DNA from 2 places in the Methylobacterium sp. yr668 genome. Region 2 is predicted to be linked to the other one. Evidence: predicted binding sites of a transcription regulator. Region 2 holds the regulator's gene; the other holds the start of a gene.
The links. Region 2 encodes PhoB, which activates phosphate uptake and scavenging genes when phosphate is short. Its sites were predicted from a motif close to TGTCATNNANCTGTCAT; they were not measured.

Region 1 (6,745 bases), on a different contig from region 2:
TCGGGCGGCGCTGTCACACGCCTGACGCGGTCCGGCCGCTAGCGGACCGGACCGCTCGCCCGATCGCACGAGGGATCCGCATGATTGACGCCACGGTGCCGGCCCTGTCCCTCGGCGCGCTCCTGGCCGTCGTCCAGATCGGCAGCATCGCCGTCGCGGCCCGGCGCCTCGGCCGGGACCACGGCCCGTCGCGGTTCCCGGACGGCGCGCCCGTCTCCCTGGTCCGCCCCCTGCGCGGGGTCGAGGCCTACAGCGAGGAGATGCTCCTCCGCAGCTTCCGTCTCGACTACCCGTCCTACGAGCTGATCTTCTGCGTGGCCGACCCGGCCGACCCGATCGTCCCGATGGTGGAGCGCCTGATCGAGGCCCACCCGCACGTGCCCGCCCGCCTGATCCGCGGCGACGAGCGCGTCAGCGCCAACCCGAAGCTCAACAACTGCCTGCGCGGCTGGCGCGCCGCCGCCCACGACTGGGTGGTGCTCGCCGATTCCAACGTCGCCATGCCGCCGGACTACCTCCAGCGGCTGCAGGCGGCGTGGCGCGCCGATACCGGCCTCGTCTGCTCCACCCCGGCCGGCGCCCGCCCGGGCAGCTTCATGGCGGAGGTGGAGTGCGCCTTCCTGAACACCCTGCAGGCGCGCTGGCAATACGCCGCCGAGGCCTTCGGGCTGGGCTTCGCGCAGGGCAAGAGCATGCTCTGGCACAAGCCCTTCCTGGAGGCGCAGGGCGGCCTCCAGGCGCTCGCGGCCGAGATCGCCGAGGACGCGGCCGCCACCAAGCTCGTGCGCGCCGCCGGCAAGCGGGTCCACCTCGTGGCGAGCCCGTTCGAGCAGCCGCTCGGCCCGCGCGGCTTCCGGGAGGTCTGGTCGCGGCAGCTGCGCTGGGCGCGCCTGCGCCGCGTGACCTTCCCGCTGTTCTTCGCCCCCGAGATCGGCAGCGGCGTCCTGCTGCCGGCGCTCCTCGTCGCCCTCTGGGCCGGAAGCCTCGCGGGCCTCGCGGGCGCTGCCGGCCTCGCCGCCCTGTGCTATGCCGCCGAGCACCGGCTCGCTCTCCGCGCGGGCTGGCACCGCTCGCCCCGCACGCTGGCCGCCTTCCTGGCGCGCGACGCCCTGATCCCGGCGATCTGGGTCGGCGCCTGGATGCGGAGCGCCATCGTGTGGCGGGGCAATGCCATGGACGTGCGCCCCCGGCGGGCCGCCGACGCGCGCACCTACGCGCCGACGGCCTGACCGCCCGGCGATCGGAGGCCCTGACGTGTCGCGCCGCTACGCCCTCTACTGGCTGCCCGCCCCGGATTCGCGCCTCGAAGCCTTCGGCCGCTCCGTCCTCGGCACCGACAACGTCACCGGGCTGCCGGTCCCGCACCCGGAGGGGCTCGGCGATCTCGCACCCGTCACGGCGGGCGCGCGGGTCTACGGGTTCCACGCCACCCTCAAGGCGCCGCTGCGCCTCGCCCCGGGCACCGGGGAGGCCGACCTCGTGGCCGCCGCCCGCGCCCTCGCGGCCGCGCACCCGCCAGTGTCGGTGGGGCCGCTCCGGGTCGCCGCCCTCGGGCCGTTCCTCGCCCTGGTGCCGGAGACACCCCCGCCGGAACTCGGGCTCCTCGCCGCCGAGTGCGTCGCCGCCCTCGACCCGTTCCGGGCACCGCTCACGGAGGCCGAGCGCGCCAAGCGCCGGCCGGAGCGCCTCGACCCGCGCGGCCGCGCGCTCCTCGACCGCTGGGGCTACCCCTACGTGTTCGAGGCCTTCCGCTTCCACATGACCCTGACCGACGCCCTGCCGGAGGCGGAGCGCGACCTCTGGCACCGGCGCCTGTCCGAGGCCTACGCCGCCGCGGGACCGGAGCCCCTGCGGATCGACGCCGTCAGCCTCCTGACCCAGGACGGGTCGGGGCCGTTCCGGCTCCTGGCGCGCCTGCCCTTCGGAGAGGCCCGTGGTTGACCGCCCCCTCGGCCTCGAACCCGCGCTCGATCCGAGCGCCCGGGTCGTCGACAGCCGCCTCGGCCGCTACACCGAGGTCGGCGCCCGCACCCGCCTCACCGAGACGACCCTCGACGACTATTCCTACATCGGTGAGGACGGCGAGGTGATCTACACCGCGATCGGCAAGTTCTGCTCGATCGCCGCCAGCGTGCGGATCAATCCCGGCAACCACCCGATGGAGCGGGCGTCGCAGGCGCACTTCACCTACCGGGCGCGCGCCTACTGGCCGGAGGAACTGGACGAGCCCGCCTTCTTCGACCGGCGCCGGGCGAGCCCGGTGGCGATCGGCCACGACGTCTGGATCGGCCACGGCGCGGTCGTCCTGCCCGGGCGCACGATCGGCACCGGCGCGGTGGTGGGGGCGGGCGCCATCGTCACCCGCGACGTCGAGCCCTACACGATCGTCGTCGGCAATCCCGCCCGGCCGGTCCGGCGCCGCTTCCCCGAGGCGGTCGCGGACCGTCTGACCCGCCTGGCGTGGTGGGACTGGGACCACGAGCGCCTGCGCCGGGCGCTGCCGGACTTCCGCGGGCTGCCCATCGAAGCATTCCTGGAGCGCCACGAAGATTAAGTCGGCTATCGAAAAGCCGAGATGCTGCGCCGGCAAATATAATCGTTCCGAATACGTCATCCAATCGTCGTCAAACCGGCGTCTACGTGCGGCCGTTCCCCGGCGGATGGTGGCATGCTGGTTATCGAGGATCTCACGCGCCAGTACGGCGACCGACGCGCCGTCGACGGCGTGTCGCTCCGGATCGAGCCCGGCAGCTTCGTCGGGGTGATCGGCCGGTCCGGTGCCGGCAAGTCCACGCTGCTGCGCCTCATCAACCGGCTGGCGGATCCGAGCTCGGGGCGCATCCTCCACGACGGCCGCGAGGTCACCACCCTGCGCGGCCGCCCGCTGCGCGAGTGGCGCACCCGCTGCGCCATGATCTTCCAGCAATTCAACCTCGTCGGCCGGCTCGACGTCATGACCAACGTGCTGATGGGGCGCCTCAGCCACGTGCCGACCCACCGCGCCCTGCTCCGGCAATGGTCCGCCGAGGACCGCGCCATGGCCCTCTCCGCCCTGGAGAGCTTCGACATGGGCGAGTTCGCGGGCCAGCGGGCCGACGGCCTGTCGGGCGGCCAGCAGCAGCGCGTCGCCATCGCCCGCGCCCTCGTGCAGGAACCCGAGATCCTGCTCGCCGACGAGCCGGTCGCCTCGCTCGACCCGCGCAACACGCGGCTCGTGATGGACGCGCTCGCCGACGTGAACCGGCGCTACGGCATCACGGTGCTGTGCAACCTGCACTCCCTCGACCTCGCCCGCGCCTACTGCGACCGCCTCGTCGGCCTCGCGGCCGGGCGGGTCGTGTTCGAGGGCGGCCCCTTCGACCTCACCGAGGACGTGGCGCGCCGGCTCTACGGCCTGGAGGCCGGCGAGGTGCTGGACGATTCCGCGCAGCGCGAGGCGGAGCAGCGGGCCGCGATGCCCGGCCGGCCCGGTCTCGTACCGGTCCGCCCGGTCCGCGAGGCCGCCCTCGGCGCCTGATCCGGGCCCCGGGCCCCAACAAGCACCGCCAGAGCGCACCGCCAAAATGCACCGTCTTGGAAACGCCCGACCGGCCTCCGGCCGGCCGAACCTCGCCGACGCCACGAAGGACGACCCGATGATCACCCGACGCACCCTCGCCGCCGCCGCGGCCCTCGCCCTCCTCGGCCTGCCGGCCGCCGCCCAGGACTGGAAGGCCCAGTATCCGGAGCTGACGCTGGGCGTGATCCCGGCCGAGAACGCCTCGGGCACCGCCGACCGCTGGGCGCCGCTCACCGCCTACCTGACCAAGGCGCTCGGCGTGCCGGTCAAGCTGCGGGTGGCGAGCGACTACGCCGCCGTGATCGAGGGCCAGCGCGCCGGCAACATCCAGATCGCGTGGTACGGGCCAGCCTCGTTCGCGCGGGCCGTGATGACCGGCGTCAAGATCGAGCCGATCGTCAACCAGAAGCACGAGACCGGCGCCTCGGGCTACTATTCGGTGGTCTACGTGCTGGCCTCCAGCCCCTACAAGACCGTCGAGGATCTCAAGGGCAAGAACCTCGCGCTGGTCGATCCGAACTCCACCTCCGGCAACCAGGCGCCGCGCTTCTTCCTGAAGCGGGCCGGCTACGACGTCGAGAAGTTCTTCGGCAAGACCTTCTACGCGGGCAGCCACGAGAACGCCGTCCTGGCGCTCACCCAGGGCACGGCCGACGCCGCCGCCAACCTGTGGAATTCCGAGACCGACACGATGGTCACCCGCATGGCCGCCAAGGGCATGCTCAAGAAGCCCGACGGCACGCCGATGCAGCAGTCGGACTTCCGGGTCGTGTTCAAGTCCGACTTCCTGCCGGAGGGGCCCTTCGCCGTGCTGGCGAGCCTGCCGGACGACCTGAAGGCCAAGATCCGCGACGCCTTCGTGGCCCTGCCGAAGGCCGACAAGGCCGCGTTCGACCGGCTCTCCGACGGCAAGGACCAGGATCTCACGCCGGTGACCCTGAAGGATTACCAGCCGATCATCGACATGCTGCGGTTCAACGACGAGCAGCGCCGGAAGTCCTGATCCGGAGCCGCCCGCCTTGCGCGGCCTGACACCCCTGTCGCCGGAGCGGGCAGCCGCCCTCTCCGGCCTCTACGCGGCGGCGACCGGCGAGGCCCGCCGCCGCACGCTGGCGGGCTTCGCCCTGGTGGCGGCGCTCGCCGTGGTCGCGGGCCTGATCGCCGAGGTGCGGCCGCTGGTCTTCGCCGAGAACATCGGCAAGTTCACCGCCTACATCCAGCAGATCCTGCCGCCGATCAGCCTCGAGCACCCGCTGGAGGACGTCCGCGCCTGGTACTGGGGCCTGCCCAAATGGCTGGGCCTGCTGGGCGAGACCCTGCTCATGGCCTATCTCGGGACGCTGCTCGGGGGGCTGGCGGGCTTCGCCCTCAGCTTCGTGGCCGCCGCCAACCTCGTGCGGTCGCGCGTGCTGCGCGTCGGCGCCAAGCGCCTCCTGGAACTGTGCCGCACCGTCCCAGAGGTCGTGTTCGCGCTGATCTTCGTCATCGCCTTCGGCCTCGGCCCGATGGTGGGCGTGCTCGCCATCGCGATCCACACCACGGGCGCGCTGGGCAAGCTGTTCTCCGAGGTGGTCGAGAACATCGACATGCGGCCCGTCGAGGGCCTGTCGGCCTCGGGCGCGACCTGGGTCCAGACGGTGCGCTTCGCGGTCCTGCCGCAGGTGCTGTCGAACTTCGCCTCCTACGCGCTGCTGCGCTTCGAGATCAACGTGCGCGGCGCCGGGGTGATGGGCTTCGTCGGCGCCGGCGGCATCGGCCAGGAATTCCTCGTGGCGATCCGCAATTTCTACTACGCGGACGTGAGCGCGATCCTCGTGCTGATCATCCTGACCGTCTTCTGCATCGACCTCGTCACCGAGCGGGTCCGCCACCGCCTGATCGGCGCGGAGCACGCCCGATGAGCGCGCGTCCCGAGACCCTGCGGGCGGCGGCCCGGGCCGACCTCGGCCGCCTGCGCGCGCGCTACCCCGCGCAGTTCCGCACCGACTGGCCGGGGCGGGCGCGGCTCGCCGCCCTGCTCGTCGTCCTGGTGGGCCTTGCGGCGCTCGGCTACTGGCGCCTCGACTTCTCGGTGGCGCGGATCCTCCACGGGCTCGGGCGGCTCGGCACCTTCGCGGTGCTGATGCTGCCGCCATCGCCGGAGGGCCAGTTCTGGACCTTCCTGCACGCGCTGGGCGAGACCCTCGGCATCGCCTTCCTGGGCACGCTGACGGCGGCGATCCTCGCCTTCCCGGTGGCGTTCCTGGCGGCGCGGAACGTCGTGCCCAACCCGTTCGCGCGGTTCGCGGTCCGCCGCGGCCTCGACGTGATGCGCTCGGTCGACGTGCTGATCTGGGCGCTGATCTGGATCAACGTCGTCGGCCTGGGCCCGTTCGCCGGGGCGCTCGCGATCGCGTGCTCGGATTTCGGCGCGCTCGGCAAGCTGTTCTCGGAGGCGATCGAGACCTGCGACAAGCGGGCCGGCGAGGGCGTCGTCGCTTCGGGCGGCTCGGCGCTCCACCGCATCCGCTTCGGGCTGATCCCCGGGGTGCTGCCGGTGCTGGCGAGCCAGGTCCTCTACTTCTTCGAGTCGAACACCCGCTCGGCGACGATCATCGGCATCGTCGGCGCGGGCGGCATCGGCCAGTACCTCACCGAGCTGATCCGCGTGCTGGAGCTGCAGCAGGTCGCCTTCCTGGTGCTGATGATCCTCGTGACCGTGGCGGCGATCGACTGGGTCTCGACCCGCCTGCGCCGGGCGATCATCGGGCCGGCGGCGCGCTGAGGGAGGCCTCGGCTTTCCGGCATCACGCGCGGAGCGCAATGACCCAGGGTCGCTCTGCCCCGGCTCGCTTCGCTCCGCTCGCGAGGACGGAGTGCCGAGGCCGTCGCGCGGACATCGCGCGGAGGTCGCGCGGACGTCGCGCGGGCATCGCATCACCCGCCGATCACCAGCTCCACGCGGTCGGCGGCGAACAGGGTGCGGTTCGCCTGGATCGGCACGCCGGCGGGATCGATGTTGACGCTCGACACCACCAGCACGACCCGCCCCGGCGCGATGTCGAGGCGCTGCGCCTCCGCGGGATCCGCGGGGCGGGCCCGGATCCGCGTCGAGAGCCGGGTGTAGTCGTGGACGCCGCAGGTCGCGAAGGCCCGGGTGATCGAGCCGCGCGCCGCGTAGGCCTCGGCGAAACCCGCGAAGCGCGG
Region 2 (6,745 bases):
GGTTACGCCATCCTGCCGCGCGAGGGACGGGCCCGGCTGTACCTCGTCTCTCCGAACATCGATCCGGCCCTGCGGGCGGAGCTCGCGCCGATCGCCGAGATCCTGCCGCGAGCGGACCTGGACGACGGGCTGGCATCCCTGGCGGGCGTGCGCGTCCGCCTCGACGCCGCGACCGGCGCCGTCGCCCTGAAGGAGAAGATCGAGGCCGCCGGCGGCACGGCCGATGTCGGCAAGGACCCGATAACCGGCATGAAGGCGGTCAAGAACGCCGCCGAGATCGCGGGCGCCCGCGCCGCCCATGTCCGGGACGGGGCGAGCGTCGCGCGCTTCCTCGCCTGGCTCGACGGTGCGGCCGTGGCCGGCGGCCTCACCGAGATCGCCGCCGTCGAGGCCCTAGAAGATTTCCGGGCCGCCGGCGGCGACCTGCGCGAGGTCTCGTTCCCCACGATCTCGGGTTCCGGACCGAACGGCGCGATCGTCCACTACCGGGTGAGCCGCGCCACGGACCGGGCGGTCCAGTCGGGCGAGCTGTTCCTGATCGATTCGGGAGCGCAGTACCCGGACGGCACTACCGACATCACCCGGACGGTCGCGGTCGGCGCGCCGAGCCCGGAGATGCGCGACCGGTTCACGCGGGTGCTGAAGGGGCACGTCGCCATCGCCCGGGCGGTGTTCCCGGTCGGCACGACCGGCGCCCAGATCGACGCCTTCGCGCGGGCACCGCTCTGGCAGGCGGGCCTCGACTTCGACCACGGCACCGGTCACGGCGTCGGCGCCTTCCTGTCGGTGCACGAGGGGCCGCAGCGGATCGCCAAGACCGGCACGGTGGCGCTCGAGCCCGGCATGATCCTGTCGAACGAGCCGGGCTACTACGCCCGCGGCGCCTACGGCATCCGGATCGAGAACCTCGTCCTGGTCGAGGCCCGCGCGATCGCGGGCGGGGAGCGCCCGATGCTCGGCTTCGAGACGCTGACGCTCGCTCCCTACGACCGCCGGCTGATCCGGCCGGACCTGCTCGAACCCGGGGAGCGGGCCTGGATCGACGCCTATCATGCGAGGGTCCGCGAGACCCTGGCGCCCGGGCTCGACACCGCGACGCGCGACTGGCTCGAGCGGGCGACGGCGCCGCTCGAGGAGTGAGCCGGCCGCAGGGGATCCCGAACGCGGTCCGTGGTAAGACCCGACGCCATGGTAAGACCGGACGCCATGGAAACGCCCGCGCCGAGCCCGACACGCCGCGCGTGAAACCGCGACCGCCCCGCGCGCGAAGGGACAGCATGATCCGCCGCCTCGCCCTCCTGATCCTGGCCCTCGCCGCGAGCCTCTCGGCCGCCGCGGCACAGGGGTTCCGCACGCCCGCGGACCTCGTGCGCGCGAGCCTCGTGGCCGAGCCCGCCGCCGTTGCCGGCGCGCAGCCCTTCACGCTGGCGGTGCGGATGCAGGTCAAGCCCGGCTGGCACGTCTACTGGCGCAACCCGGGCGATTCCGGCCTGCCCCCGGAGGTGACCTGGACCCTGCCGGCCGGCTTCAGCGCCGGCGCGATCCGGTGGCCGGCGCCGGAGCGCATCCCGATCGCGACCCTCATGAACTACGGCTACGAGGGCGAGGTCACGCTCCTCGTCCCGGTGACGCCGCCGCCGAGCCTCGACCCGGCCGACCCGGTGCGGATCCAGGCCAAGCTGACTTACCTCGTCTGCGAGACCGAGTGCGTGCCCGGCTCGGCCGATCTCGCCCTGACCCTGCCGGTCGGCAAGGCCGAGCCGGACCAAGCCAACGCCGCGCTGTTCGCGCGCGCCCGCGCCGCGCTCCCCGTGCCGGCGCTCTGGCCCTTGAGCCTGTCGAGCCAGGGCGACACCCTGCGCCTCGATTTCGCCGCGGCCGGCCTCAAGCCCGAGGCGGTCCGGAACGCCGCGTACTTCCCCTACGCCGAGACGGCGATCGACAACGCCGCCGCGCAGGTGATGAGCGTCGACGGGACCGGCCTGCACCTGACCCTCGCCCGGAGCAGCCCGACCGACCCGGTGCCCGCCGCGCTGCCCGGCGTCCTGACGGTCGAGGCGGTCGACGCCGCCGGGACCCGCCGGCTCGCCTTCGCGTACGGCGACGAGCCGGTGCTCCCGGCCGCCGCGGCGCCGGCCGCGACCGCGCCGCCCGCGACCGCGCCGGCCGCCGCCGACTTCGACGCGCTGACGCTGGCGACCGCCGCGGCCTTCGCCTTCCTCGGCGGCCTGATTCTCAACCTGATGCCCTGCGTCTTCCCGGTCCTGTCGATCAAGGTGCTCGGCCTCGTGCGGCACGCGGGCGAGGGGCCGGCCCGGCTCCGGCTCCACGGCCTCGCCTACACGGCCGGCGTCCTGGCGAGCTTCCTGGCGCTCGCCGCCGCGCTGATCGGCCTGAAGAGCGGCGGGGCCGCGATCGGCTGGGGGTTCCAGCTCCAGTCGCCCGCCATCGTGGCGGGGCTCGCCTACCTGCTGTTCGCGATGGGCCTGAGCCTCTCGGGCGCGGTCCATGTCGGCGGCCGGCTCGCCGGCCTCGGCGACGGCCTCACCCGGCGCGGCGGCCTGAGCGGCTCGTTCTTCACCGGCGTGCTCGCGACCTTGGTGGCGACGCCTTGCACGGCGCCGTTCATGGGCTCGGCGGTGGGCTTCGCGCTGACCCAGAGCGCCGGCGTGGCGCTCGCCGTCTTCGCGAGCCTCGGCCTCGGCCTCGCCCTGCCCTTCCTGCTCCTGACCCTCTGGCCGCCGGCCCTGCGGGCGCTGCCACGGCCGGGCGCCTGGATGGAGACCCTCAAGCAGGTGCTGGCCTTCCCGGTCTACGCCACCGTGGCATGGCTGATCTGGGTGCTGGCGCAGCAGGTCGACCCGCGCGGGCTGCTGGCGGCGCTGATCGGCCTCGTCCTCGTGGGCTTCGCCGCCTGGGCCTGGGAGCACGGCCGCGCCGCCCCGCCGCGGGCCGGCCGGGTCGCGCAGGCCGCCGCGGCGCTGGCGCTGATCGCCGTCGGGGCCCTCGCCGTCACCCTGCCCCGGGACCGCGCCGCGCCGGCCGCGCAGGCCGCCGCCGACGGGATCGAGCCGTTCACGCAGGCGCGCCTCGACGCCCTGGTCGACGCGCACCGCCCCGTCTTCGTGGACATGACCGCCGCGTGGTGCATCACCTGCGCGGTCAACGAGGCGACCTCGCTCAACACGAAGGCCGTGCGGGCCGCGATGGCCGAGCGCGGCGTGACCTACATGAAGGGCGACTGGACCAACCAGAACCCCGAGATCACCCGCCTCCTGGAGAAGCACGGGCGCAGCGGCGTCCCGCTCTACCTGCTCTATACCGGGACGGGAGAGCCCCAGGTGCTGCCGCAGATCCTCACCGAAGGGACGGTCCTGGCGGCGCTGGAGGCGGTGCCGGCCGCCTCGGGCCGGAGCGCGGCGCTGGCGCGCTGAGTCCCTGGAGGCCGGGACGCGTGAATCTTCGCGGGCCCGTCCCATCGTCTTTGCGAGCGGAGCGAAGCAACCCAGCAGCGCCGCGCGCACCGGCGTCCCGCCGCCCTGGGTCGCTCGCTCCGCTCGCGATGACGGTGCGCCGGAGCGGTGAGGCGCTCCGACAGCCCTTCGAGCCGCCTCAGGCCTCCAGCGAGAAGGTCTCGTCGAAGGCGTAGCCCGAGCCCCGGACCGTGCGGATCGGGTCGGTCTGGCGCGGGCCGTTCAGCGCCTTGCGCAGCCGCCCGACATGGACGTCGACGGTGCGCTCGTCGATGTAGACGTCGTGGCCCCACACCCCGTCCAGGAGCTGCTCGCGGGAGAAGACCCGGCCCGGCGCCAGCATCAGGAATTCCAGGAGCCGGAACTCCGTGGGGCCCAGATGCAGCTCCTCGCCGCCGCGGCGGACGCGGTGGCCGGTGCGGTCGAGTTCCAGGTCGCCCGCCGCCAGCCGGTCCGAGACGTGGGCGGGCTTGGCCCGGCGCAGGAGCGCGCGGATCCGGGCGAGCAGCTCCGGGACCGAGAACGGCTTGACGATGTAGTCGTCGGCGCCCGTGCCGAGCCCGCGGACGCGGTCGCCCTCCTCGCCGCGGGCGGTGAGCATGATCACCGGCAGGCGCTCGGTCTCCCGGCGCGCCCGGATCCGGCGGCACAGCTCGATCCCCGAGAGGCCGGGCAGCATCCAGTCGAGCAGGACGAGGTCCGGGATCCGCTCCGCCAGGAGCAGCTCGGCGTCGTCGCCGCGCGCTGCCGAATCCACCAGGAAGCCCTCGGCCTCCAGGTTGTAGCGGAGCAGCGTGCTCAGGGCCTCCTCGTCCTCGACGATCAGGACTTGCATGCTCACGTTCGAAGACTCGTTCTGCGGGCGGTCCCCGGATGGTGCAGGAGGCGCCGCCCCGCCTCAACCCGCACGGAGAGTGACCCCGGCCGCGCCCACAGGAAGGCGCCGGGGTCGGCGCCTCACGGCGCCTGCACGCCGTCCACGGTCGCGTAGTTCGACGCGTCGTTCTTCGGCCGGTCACCCGCCAGCGTCTCGCCCGTGGCGAGGTAGTGGATCGTCTCGGCGATGTTGGTGGTGTGGTCGCCGATGCGCTCGACGTTCTTCGCGCAGAACAGGAGATGCGTGCAGAACGAGATGTTGCGCGGATCCTCCATCATGTAGGTCAGGAGCTCGCGGAACAGGGAATTGTACAGGGCGTCGATCTCGCCGTCGCGCTCCCAGACGTCGTGGGCCGCCTGGACGTCGCGGCTCCCGTAGGCGTCGAGCACGTCCTTCAGCTGACCCTCGGCGAGGTCGCTCATGTGGCGCACGCCGAGCACGATCTTCTGGGCCGGCGCCTGGTCGGAGATCGCCACTACGCGCTTGGCGACGTTCTTGGCGAGGTCGCCGATCCGCTCCAGATCGCCGGAGACGCGGATCGCCGAGATGGTCTCGCGCAGGTCGATCGCCAGGGGCTGGCGCCGGGCGATCAGCAGCACGGCGCGCTCCTCGATGTCCCGCTGCAGCGCGTCGAGGCGCTTGTCGGCGAGGATCACCGCCTGGGCGAGCGTGTCGTCCCGGCGCACGAGGGCGTCGGTCGCCTCCGCGGTCATCTTCTCGGCGACGCCGCCCATCTCCGAGATCGAGCGACGCAGGTTCTCCAGGTCGGTGTCGTAGGAGGTGACGATATGGCCGGGCATGGCGGATCCTTCGATGGGGTCCCGGGGACGGCCCTCCGGGAGGCTTGCGGGATCCGCCGGCGCGCCGGAGACGCGAGCGGCGGTCCCGGGACCGGAGCGGCCCGGCAGACTAGCCGAAGCGGCCGGTGATGTAGTCCTGCGTGCGGCGTTCCGTCGGGTTCATGAACATCCGGTTGGTCGGACCGAACTCGACGAGCTGCCCCAGATACATGAAGGCGGTAAACTGCGAGATGCGCGCCGCCTGCTGCATGTTGTGGGTGACGATCACGATGGTGAACTCGTCGCGCAGCTGCTCGATCAGCTCCTCGATGCGGCCGGTCGAGATCGGGTCGAGCGCCGAGGTCGGCTCGTCGAACAGGATCACCTCCGGCTTCTGCGCCACCGTCCGGGCGATGCACAGACGCTGCTGCTGGCCGCCCGACAGGCCGGTCCCGGGCTGCCGGAGCTTGTCCTTCACCTCGTCCCAGAGGGCGGCCTTGCGAAGGGATTCCTCGATCCGGCCGTCGAGCTCGGATTTCGGCAGCTTCTCGTAGAGGCGCAGGCCGAAGGCCACGTTGTCGTAGATCGACATCGGGAACGGCGTCGGCTTCTGGAACACCATGCCGATGCGCGAGCGCAGCTCGTTCAGGTCGAAGGAGGGGCTGAGGATGTTCTCGCCGTCGAGCAGGATCTCGCCCTCCGCGCGCTGCTCCGGGTAGAGGCTGTAGATCCGGTTGAAGCAGCGCAGCAGGGTGGACTTGCCGCAGCCGGAAGGGCCGATCAGCGCCGTCACCTGCCGGTCGTGGAAGTTGAGGTTGACGTCCTTCAGCCCGTGGAAGCTGCCGTAGTAGAAGTTCAGGTCCTTGACGGCGATCCGCACGGGGCCGCCCTCTTCGGCGCGGTTGCGGTTCAGCTCGACCGTGGGGATCGCGGAGGCGGCGTTCATCGTCGTGTCCTCGAAAGGGGGCTTAGCGCGAGGCCTGCGGCTTGATCACGAGGCGCGCGATGATCGACAGCGCCAGGATGGTGGTGGTGATCAGGAGCGCGCCCGCCCAGGCCAGGCCCTGCCAGTTCGGGTAGGGCGAGAGGGCGAACTGGTAGATCATCACCGGCAGGTTCGCGACGCCGCCCATCAGGTTGGCTGAGAACCAGGAATTGTTGTTGAGCGCGGTGAACAGCAGCGGTGCGGTCTCGCCGGCGATGCGGGCGAGGGCCAGGATGATGCCGGTGACGATGCCGGCCGAGGCCGCCCGCCAGGTCACGCTCATGATCACCGTCGAGGGCGGCGCGCCGAGCGCCGCGCCGGCCTCCCGCAGGGTGCCGGGCACGAGGCGCAGCATGTCCTCGGTGGTGCGCACGATCACCGGCACGGCGATGATCGCCAGCGCCACGCCGCCGGCCCAGCCCGAGTAGGTGCCCATCGGCCGCACCATCAGCGTGTAGACGAACAGGCCGATCAGGATCGACGGCGCAGAGAGCAGGACGTCGTTGAGGAAGCGGATCAGGGCGGCCAGTTTCGAGCCGCGCCCGTACTCGGCCAGGAAGGTCCCGGCCATGACGCCGACCGGCGTCGCGATCAGGATGCCGATCCCGGTCAGAACAAGGCTGCCCAGGAT

Region 1: the regulator PhoB is predicted to act here: its motif matches at 2,609-2,625, upstream of phnC (phosphonate ABC transporter ATP-binding protein).

What each region holds. Positions count from the first base shown of each region.
Region 1 is NZ_FOZY01000015.1:129,575-136,319, forward strand. Features, by position in the region: gene BM419_RS19235 (ceramide glucosyltransferase) at 81-1,229, shown strand; gene BM419_RS19240 (DUF1045 domain-containing protein) at 1,255-1,941, shown strand; gene BM419_RS19245 (LbetaH domain-containing protein) at 1,934-2,554, shown strand; gene phnC (phosphonate ABC transporter ATP-binding protein) at 2,669-3,517, shown strand; gene phnD (phosphonate ABC transporter substrate-binding protein) at 3,636-4,562, shown strand; gene phnE (phosphonate ABC transporter, permease protein PhnE) at 4,579-5,460, shown strand; gene phnE (phosphonate ABC transporter, permease protein PhnE) at 5,457-6,323, shown strand; gene phnF (phosphonate metabolism transcriptional regulator PhnF) at 6,476-6,745, opposite strand, start outside.
Region 2 is NZ_FOZY01000012.1:116,369-123,113, forward strand. Features, by position in the region: gene BM419_RS16800 (aminopeptidase P family protein) at 1-1,140, shown strand, start outside; gene BM419_RS16805 (protein-disulfide reductase DsbD family protein) at 1,278-3,434, shown strand; gene phoB (phosphate regulon transcriptional regulator PhoB) at 3,613-4,308, opposite strand; gene phoU (phosphate signaling complex protein PhoU) at 4,431-5,150, opposite strand; gene pstB (phosphate ABC transporter ATP-binding protein PstB) at 5,260-6,075, opposite strand; gene pstA (phosphate ABC transporter permease PstA) at 6,098-6,745, opposite strand, start outside.